Streptomyces collinus Tu 365: one gene and its partner. The protein of the gene in region 1 interacts with the protein of each later gene in a pairwise test. Links are inferred from orthologs where the notes say so. Each region holds a gene or a part of one and is shown in the gene's direction. Other genes may lie near its edges.

What was found.
Region 2: the proteins of leuS (region 1) and ligA interact in binary tests that used the Escherichia coli proteins (3 or more experiments, as listed by UniProt). The link is inferred for Streptomyces collinus Tu 365 from one-to-one orthologs.

The regions. Positions count from the first base shown.
Region 1 is NC_021985.1:3,122,714-3,128,273, reverse strand. The notes cover bases 1,245-4,669. They hold leuS (leucine--tRNA ligase), read left to right. Parts: upstream 1,245-1,586; coding sequence 1,587-4,469; downstream 4,470-4,669. Other genes in these bases: B446_RS13485 (hypothetical protein), read left to right, coding at 4,640-4,669. Outside these bases: B446_RS13495 (cytochrome b/b6 domain-containing protein), read right to left, coding at 1-1,171; more of B446_RS13485, read left to right, coding at 4,670-5,323; B446_RS13480 (DegV family protein), read left to right, coding at 5,396-5,560.
Region 2 is NC_021985.1:5,928,201-5,932,171, forward strand. What follows is about bases 1-2,903. They hold ligA (NAD-dependent DNA ligase LigA), read left to right. Parts: upstream 1-305; coding sequence 306-2,501; downstream 2,502-2,903. Other genes in these bases: B446_RS25865 (methionine synthase), read left to right, coding at 1-290; B446_RS25875 (putative bifunctional diguanylate cyclase/phosphodiesterase), read left to right, coding at 2,761-2,903. Outside these bases: more of B446_RS25875, read left to right, coding at 2,904-3,971. UniProt on the Escherichia coli protein: DNA ligase that catalyzes the formation of phosphodiester linkages between 5'-phosphoryl and 3'-hydroxyl groups in double-stranded DNA using NAD as a coenzyme and as the energy source for the reaction.

The DNA.
Region 1 (5,560 bases):
GGTTGTTCGTCTCACCGGTGTCGTACACGTCACTCCGGCCGTAGCCGGCGGTGCCCGGATTGCCATAAGCCGGGATGTTGTATCCGGTGTCCTGGAGCGGGTCGTACGCCGACGGCGGGGCCTCGCCGACCGGCGGCGGCGAGGGGATCGGCCAGCTTCCCGAGGTGCTGGACGGGCCGTCCACGCGCGGCATCGCCTCGGTGGCCTGCAGATCCAGCGGCAGGTCCATGCGCGTCGTCGGGCCGGGCGCGAACGGCTGCTGGGAGCCGGGCATCTGCACCGCCCGGTAGGCGGCGGCGAACCCGGAGGCGGGCTCGCCGGCCGGGGCCATCGGGGTCTGGTACAGCGGCGCGGCGGCGGGGGCCGGGGCCTCGGCGGGGCGCCGCGGCTCGCGCCGGCCCTCGCGCCGGCCCTCGAAGCCCTGGGGGCCGGACTCGGCGACCCGCGAGCGGCTCGCCTCCAGGTCGTCGATGCCGGGCCGCTCGGAGCTGCCCAGGAGGGCGACGAGCCGGTCGGCGACCTTGCGCTTGACGGGGCGCGGGGCGGACCGCAGCGCGAGGGCGCCCATGACGCCCAGCAGGGCGAGGCTGTAGAGGATCGTGAAGATGGGCTTGGCCTGGCGGCCCGCGTAGAGGCCGTGGACCAGCGCGGCGCACCAGGCCGGGTAGGCGAGCATGTGCATCGCCCGCCAGCGGGCGGCGACGGGGGCCGGGGTGGCGAAGTTGCTGCGCAGGGCACCGGTGACGCCGACGAAGATCATCAGCAGGCCCGCGAGCGAGCCCAGGCCGATGAGGCCGCCGATCCCGGTGACGCCCAGGGAGAACGGGATGATCGCGGCGATCAGCTGGGTGTGACCGAGTGCGATCTTGGTGGTGATGTGCAGCAGCAGGAACGCGATCGAGGCGACCGCGGTCGTCCGGTGCACCGCCTGGCCGACGATCCGCTGGCGCGTGTTCAGGAAGATCCGGTCCTGGGCGAACAGGCCCCAGATCACCGAGCAGCTGAGTGAGACGAGGGACAGCACGCCCGCGCCGAAGTTCAGGAACTCGCGGAACTGGCTGCCTCCGACCAGCACGATCGCGGGTATGAGCAGCAGGACGACAGCGGACGCCACCCCGTAGGCCGACCGGCCGGGTTTGGGGAGCGAGCTGTTACTACGACGAGTGTTCATGGGGGCAACTCCGAGCAGTTTCGGGAAAGCGGTCCCGCTGCCGAACTCTAAGTGGAGCCATACCGATCAGTACGAGGTTTGAGTTATTGCGTTGTTATCAAAGGACAATGCGACTGTGTCGATGTCCCTTAGTAGCTGTTACGCGAAGTAATCCTTGACCTTCGTTCAGTTCTGGTCGGGTTCCTGGCATGTCCACAAGGCATACGGAAGCGCGTCGCGGCTTACTCAAGGCCTGCGGTACCCTAGCGCCATGCGTGCCGTACGCCTTCTGCTTAGCGGGCCGCGCTGATCAGTACCGACCCCCGGTCGAACCGAGAGGTCGGCATCGGCGCGGCGTCCCCTCCTGTGTGAGGGGCTTTTTCGTTTTCGGATGACGCAGCCGCAGGCAGAGACGATCGATGGAGCTTTGAGGATCATGAGCGAGACGAACCCCGCTGCCACCGCTGCGGCGTCGGCGGAGGCCGCGCCGCACCGCTACACGGCCGCCCTGGCCGCCGACATCGAGGCGCGCTGGCAGGACTTCTGGGACGCCGACGGCACCTACGCCGCGCCCAACCCCACGGGCGACCTGGCGGGCGATCCGGAGCTGGTCGCGAAGCCCAAGAAGTTCATCATGGACATGTTCCCGTACCCCTCGGGCGCGGGTCTGCACGTGGGTCACCCCCTGGGCTACATCGCCACCGACGTCTACGCCCGGTTCCAGCGCATGACCGGCCACAACGTCCTGCACACCCTCGGCTTCGACGCCTTCGGCCTGCCCGCCGAGCAGTACGCGGTGCAGACCGGCACGCACCCGCGCGTGTCCACCGAGGCCAACATCGAGAACATGAAGGCCCAGCTGCGCCGGCTGGGCCTGGGCCACGACAAGCGCCGCTCGTTCGCCACGATCGACCCGGACTACTACAAGTGGACCCAGTGGATCTTCCTGCAGATCTTCAACTCCTGGTACGACGCAGAGGCCGGCAGGGCCCGCCCGATCGCCGAGCTGATCGCCGCGTTCGAGTCCGGTGAGCGGCCGGTCCCGGGCACCACGCGCGCGTGGAGCGAGCTGAGCGAGGGCGAGCGCGCCGACGTCCTGGGCGAGTACCGCCTGGCCTACGCCTCCGACGCGCCGGTCAACTGGTGCCCCGGCCTGGGCACCGTGCTGGCCAACGAGGAGGTCACCGCCGACGGCCGGTCCGAGCGCGGCAACTTCCCGGTCTTCAAGGCCAAGCTGCGCCAGTGGAACATGCGCATCACCGCCTACGCCGACCGCCTGCTGGAGGACCTGGAGGAGCTGGACTGGCCCGAGGCCATCAAGCTGCAGCAGCGCAACTGGATCGGCCGCAGCGAGGGCGCCCGCGTCGACTTCCCGATCGACGGCGAGAACATCACGGTCTTCACGACCCGCCCGGACACCCTGTTCGGCGCCACCTACATGGTGCTGGCCCCCGAGCACCCGCTGGTCGAGAAGTTCACCCCCGAGGCGTGGCCCGAGGGCACCCACGACGTGTGGACCGGCGGCCACGCCACCCCGTCCGAGGCCGTCGCCGCCTACCGCGCGCAGGCCGCCGCCAAGTCCGACGTGGAGCGGCAGGCCGAGGCCAAGGACAAGACCGGCGTCTTCATCGGCGCCTACGCCACCAACCCGGTCAACGGCGAGCGGGTGCCGGTCTTCATCGCCGACTACGTGCTGATGGGCTACGGCACCGGCGCGATCATGGCCGTCCCGGCGGGCGACCAGCGCGACTTCGAGTTCGCGCGCGCCTTCGAGCTGCCGATCCACTGCATCGTCGAGCCGACCGACGGCCGCGGCACCGACACCGCCACGTGGGAGAACGCCTTCGCCTCCTACGACGCGAAGATCATCAACTCGTCCAACGACGAGGTCACGCTGGACGGCCTGGGCGTCGCCGAGGCCAAGGCGCGCATCACCGAGTGGATGCAGAGCCGCGGCGTCGGCGAGGGCACCGTCAACTTCCGCCTGCGCGACTGGCTGTTCAGCCGCCAGCGCTACTGGGGCGAGCCCTTCCCGATCGTCTACGACGAGGACGGCATCGCCCACGCGCTGCCCGAGTCGATGCTGCCGCTGGAACTGCCCGAGGTCGAGGACTACAGCCCGCGCACGTTCGACCCGGACGACGCCGACACCCAGCCCGAGACGCCGCTGTCGCGCAACGAGGACTGGGTCAACGTCACGCTGGACCTGGGCGACGGACCCCGCAAGTACCGCCGCGAGACCAACACCATGCCCAACTGGGCCGGTTCCTGCTGGTACGAGTTCCGTTACCTGGACCCGCACAACGACCAGAAGCTGGTCGACCCCGAGATCGAGCGGTACTGGATGGGTCCGCGCGAGGGCCTGCCGCACGGCGGCGTCGACCTGTACGTCGGCGGCGCCGAGCACGCCGTGCTGCACCTGCTGTACGCCCGCTTCTGGTCCAAGGTCCTGTACGACCTGGGGCACGTCTCCTCGGCCGAGCCGTTCCACAAGCTGTTCAACCAGGGCATGATCCAGGCCTACGTCTACCGCGACAGCCGGGGCATCGCGGTGCCGGCCGCCGAGGTGGAGGAGCGCGACGGCGACTACTACTACCAGGGCGAGAAGGTCAGCCGCCTGCTGGGCAAGATGGGCAAGTCGCTGAAGAACGCGGTGACCCCGGACGAGATCGCCGCCGAGTACGGCGCCGACACCCTGCGCCTGTACGAGATGGCCATGGGCCCGCTGGACGTCTCCCGGCCCTGGGACACACGCGCGGTCGTCGGCCAGTTCCGGCTGCTGCAGCGGCTGTGGCGCAACGTCGTCGACGAGGACTCCGGCGAGACGACCGTCACCGGCGCCGAGCCCGACGAGGACACCCTGCGCGCCCTGCACAAGGCGATCGACGGCGTGCGCCAGGACCTGGAGGGCCTGCGCTTCAACACCGCCATCGCCAAGGTCACCGAGCTGAACAACCACCTGACCAAGGCCGGCACCGCGGTGCCGCGCCAGGTCGCCGAGCCGCTGGTGCTGATGATCGCCCCGCTGGCCCCGCACATCGCCGAGGAGCTGTGGCGCAGGCTGGGCCACACCGAATCGGTCGTCCACCAGGACTTCCCGGTCGCCGACCCGCGCTACGTGGTGGACGAGACCGTGACCTGTGTCGTGCAGGTCAAGGGCAAGGTCAAGGCCCGCCTGGAGGTGCCGCCGGGCATCTCCGACGAGGAGCTGGAGAAGGCCGCCCTGGCCGACGAGAAGGTCGTCCTGGCACTGGGCGGCGCGGCCGTCCGCAAGGTCATCGTGCGGGCTCCGAAGCTGGTGAACATCGTCACCGGCTGACCGCGCGTCCCCGCGGGACGGTCCCGGCACACAGGGGTGACCAGGTGTGCCGGGCGTCGGGGTAGTCCCCTACGGGCAGGTTCGGGGTTCTTCCGGAACCCGGGGCCTGCCCGCTGCGTTTACCGTGGAGAGGCGGCCGCTCGTGCCGTGCCGGTCGGAGGAGGAGCGTCATGGAAGCAGTGATCACCGTGTTCGTTCTGATCCTCCTTGCGTTCATCGGCGTGGGCACCTACGTCACGATCAAGGCCGTCGGCGCCGCCAAACGCGGAGTGGACCGCACGATCGCGCAGGCCAGGCGCACGGTCGAGGACCACACCCTGCGTGCCAGGTCCTTCGCCCAGATCGGCCCGGCCGGGGAGATCGCCCAGCTCCGGCTCACCCTGCGCACCTCGATGCGGGCCACCCAGGACGCGCTGGCCGCGGGCGCGGTGGAGGACGAGTCGCTGAAGGAGTCCCTCGGCCTCTTCGAGCGGCTCAGCGCGCACGGACGCGAACTGGACGCCGACCTACGGCGGCTGGAGTCCGAGCCGGACCGGGCCGCCCTCGCCGCACTGCTGCCCGAGCTGCGCCGCCGCACCGAGCGCATCACCAAGTCCGCCGACTCCCTGCGCTGGGCCGCCCGTGACCGGGCCCGCCGCTTCTCCGACGACGACCTGGACTCGCTGAGCACCCAGATCGACGTCGAGGCGGGCGCCCTGCGGCACTGGACCGGGCCGGAACCCGCGTCCTCGCCGTGGTCCGACACCCCGGCGTCCGCCACCGACGCGGAGCGGCCGGCGCCCGCGATCACCCCGCCCGCGCAGCGTCCCACCCCCTCCTGGCAGAAGAAACCGCGCCCCGAGAGCACCACATGACGGACCCGTTCCCGGTCCGGCGGGCAGGGGCCGGGCTGCCGCACGGCGACCACGGCAGGTAACCTCCAGCTCATGTCCCGCCATGTCGCGATCGTCACCGATTCAACGGCCTACCTGCCGCCGCGGACGATGGAGCGCCACGGCATCACCGCGGTGCCCCTGACCGTGGTCCTCGGGAACCAGGCGCTCGAAGAGGGCACCGAGATCTCGACCCGTTCGCTGGCCCAGGCGTTGCAG
Region 2 (3,971 bases), 2.8 Mb from region 1 along the record:
CGCTGCTCACCGAACGTGACGACGACGCCATCGGCGAGGCGGTGGAAGCCGGCACCCGGCTGTTCGCCGGTGTCGTGCCGGGCACCGACGGCCCATTGTCGGACCCTGCCGGTAGCGTCATGGGTGTCAGGACGCTGTGGCGCAGGCTGGGGCTGCGTCCGGGGCTGCTCGCGGAGGCGGTCACGGTGACCCCGGCGTGCGGGCTCGCGGGCGCTTCCCCCGCCTACGCGCGCCAGGTGCTCGCCCACTGCGTCCGGGCGGCGAGATCCCTCGCGGACAACCCAGAGTAACGGGAGGACAACACGGTGGCCGGCGACAAGCAAGCCCGGACGACGGCGGTGCCCGCCGAGGCCCGCGAGAAGCACACGCGGCTCGCGGAGCAGGTCGAGGAGCACCGCTTCCGGTACTACGTGAAGGACGCTCCCGTCGTCAGCGACGCGGAGTTCGACAAGCTCCTGAAGACGCTGGAGGCGCTGGAGGCGGAGTACCCCGAGCTGCGCACCCCGGACTCGCCCACCCAGAAGGTCGCCGGGTCGTACGCCACGGAGTTCACCGCCGTCGAGCACCGCCAGCGGATGCTCTCCCTGGACAACACCTTCAACGACGACGACCTGGCCGCCTGGGCCGACCGCATCGCGCGGGAACTGGGCGAGCAGGAGTACCACTTCCTGTGCGAGCTGAAGGTCGACGGCCTCGCGGTCAACCTCACCTACGAGCACGGCCGTCTCACCCGCGCGGCCACCCGCGGCGACGGCCGCACCGGCGAGGACATCACCCCGAACGTCCGCACGATCGCGGAGATCCCGGACCGCCTCAAGGGCGACGACGTCCCGGACCTGGTCGAGATCCGCGGCGAGGTCTACTTCCCGATGGAGAAGTTCCTCGAGCTGAACGCACGCCTGGTCGCAGCGGGAGACAAGCCCTTCGCCAACCCCCGCAACGCGGCGGCCGGTTCGCTGCGGCAGAAGGACCCGCGGGTCACCGCCACCCGGCCGCTGCACATGGTCGTCCACGGCATCGGCGCCCTGGAGGGCTTCTCGGGCATGACCCGCCTCTCCCAGGCCTACGACCTGCTGAAGACCTGGGGACTGCCGACCTCCCCGCACAACCGCGTGGTCGACGACCTCGACGGCGTCCGCGCGTTCATCGCCTACTACGGCGAGAACCGCCACTCCGTGGCGCACGAGATCGACGGCGCCGTCATCAAGCTCGACGAGATCCGCCTCCAGGGCCGCCTGGGCTCCACCGCGCGCGCCCCGCGCTGGGCGATCGCCTACAAGTACGCGCCGGAGGAGGTCAACACCAAGCTCATCGACATCAAGGTGGGGGTCGGCCGCACCGGCCGGGTCACGCCGTACGCCCAGGTCGAGCCGGTCACCGTCGCGGGCAGCGAGGTCGAGTTCGCCACCCTGCACAACCAGGAGGTCGTCAAGGCCAAGGGCGTGCTCATCGGCGACACCGTCGTGCTGCGCAAGGCCGGTGACGTCATCCCGGAGATCCTCGGCCCCGTGGCCGACCTGCGGGACGGCAGCGAGCGGGAGTTCGTGATGCCGGGCGAGTGCCCCGAGTGCGGCACGGCGCTGCGGCCCATGAAGGAGGGCGACATCGACCTCCGCTGCCCCAACGCCCGTGCCTGCCCTGCCCAGTTGCGCGGACGCCTGTCCTACCTCGCGGGCCGCGAGTGCCTGGACATCGAGCACTTCGGCGACGTGGCCGCGGCCGCGCTCACCCAGCCGCTGGAGCCGGCCGACCCGCCGCTGGTCGACGAGGGCGACCTGTTCGACCTGACGGTGGAGAAGCTGCTGCCCATCAAGGCCTACGTCCTCGACCCGGACAGCGGGCTGCCCAAGCGGGACCCGAAGACGGGCGAGGAGAAGGTCGTCACGGTCTTCGCCAACCAGAAGGGCGAGCCGAAGAAGAACACCCTCGCCCTCCTGGAGAACATCGAGGCGGCCAAGTCCCGCCCGCTCGCCCGCTTCCTGAACGGGCTGTCCATCCGGCACGTCGGCCCGGTCGCCGCGCAGGCCCTCGCCCGCGAGTTCCGCTCGCTCGACCGCATCGAGCAGGCCACCGAGGTGGAGCTGGCCGGCACGGACGGCGTCGGCCCCATCATCGCCGCCGCCCTCAAGGAGTGGTTCGCCGAGGAGTGGCACCGCGAGATCGTCCGCAAGTGGAAGGCGGCCGGAGTCCCGCTGGAGGACCAGGCCTCGGGCGAGGACGAGGGGCCGCGTCCGCTGGAGGGGCTCACCGTCGTCGTCACCGGCACCCTGGAGAACTTCACGCGGGACGGCGCCAAGGACGCGCTGCAGAGCCGCGGCGCGAAGGTGACCGGATCGGTGTCGAAGAAGACCTCGTTCGTGGTGGTCGGCGACAACCCGGGGTCGAAGTACGACAAGGCGATGCAGCTCAAGGTCCCGGTCCTGAACGAGGACGGTTTCGCCGTCCTGTTGGAGCGGGGACCCGAGGCCGCGGCCGAAGTCGCGCTTCCCTCCGCCGAGTAGCGGTTGAAGGCCACCCGTTCGGTGCATATCAGTTGCATACGGGTGGCCCGGGCGCATTCGGGCAACCGTCGACGACCGCTGCCCGAGGGAGCCTTCAGCGTCCTACTGTTGAGGTGTGCGCCTGCCGTGCCCAGCTGCGGCTGGGGCATCTCCCTGCCCGCGAAGGGCACGGGGAGGCCTTCTTCGACGCGGAGCCGCTGATGGTTGTCGGGCATCGGGCCGCGTGGCGTGGGCACCGCCGGCTGTGAGAGGGACGGGAATGGAACCGACCGAGAGCGCCGCTCCGGACGCATGGCTGCGCCTGCGCCGCCGTGCGGTCGCGTGGCGGGAGAGCCGGTGGACCGGACGGGGCGCCGAGCGCACGCACGTCCGGCCGCGCCCGGCCGGACCGGGTACCCCCGCCGAGACGCACACCGCGATCCCCCTGGTCGTCGAAGCCGTCCCGGCGCTGCCCGGCGGCGACGCCGAACGGCACCTGCCCCGGCCGCCGCTGCCCGCCGCCGTGGTGGCCGCCGCCGGCTGCGTCCTGGGCGCCGGCTTCGTCCGCGCGTTCACGCAGCACCACGCCCTCTTCCCGTGCGACACGCTCGGCTGGTCGCTGGCCGTGCTCACCGGCATCATCGTCGGCCACCTCGTGATGCTCGGCCGCGCCCGCTGGTGGGGCGGCACCGGCTCCGGCGCCGCCCTCACCCTCGCCGTCCTGCTGCTGTACGGCTGGGTGCCCGCCGGCATGGTCAGCCTGACCGTCGTCGTCCTGGTCGGCACAGCGAGGCGGCACCGCTGGCGCCAGGGCGTGCTGCAGGGCGCCGCGGACATCCTCGGGATCGGCGCCGGCGCCCTGGTGCTCGGCTGCTTCGGACGGGTGCCGAGCGTCGAGGAGCCGTGGCGGCCCGAGAGCTGGGGCATCACCACCGTGCCCGAGGTGATGGTCGTCGCGGCCGCGTACCTCGCGGTCAGCCGCGGCCTGCTCTGGTACCTGCACGCGCCGCGCGGTGGCGGACTGCCCACCGTCGCCCGCACCGCCCTGGTCAGGCAGGGCCTGGTCGCCGTCGCGCTGCTCGGCATCGCGCCCCTGGTGTGCGTGGTCGCCGACGCCCAGCCGATCCTGCTCCCGCTGTTCGCGATCCCGCTCATCGCCCTCGACTCCACGCTGTGGATGGCCCGCGCCCGCGCCGAGGAGCAGTTGCGCGACCCGCTGACCGGACTGCCCAACCGGCAGTGGCTGCTGGAGCGGATCTGGACCGCGCTGGACGACGCCGAGCGGATCGGCGCCCGCGCGGCCCTCATGCTGATCGACCTCGACCGTTTCCGGTCGGTGAACGACACCCTCGGTCATCTCGCCGGTGACCGGCTGCTGCTCCAGATCGCCGACCGGCTGCGGGTCGCCCTGCCGCGCGGCGCGGAGGCGGCCCGGCTCGGCGGTGACGAGTTCGCCGTGTTACTGCCGGTCGCCGACTCCACCACCTCGGC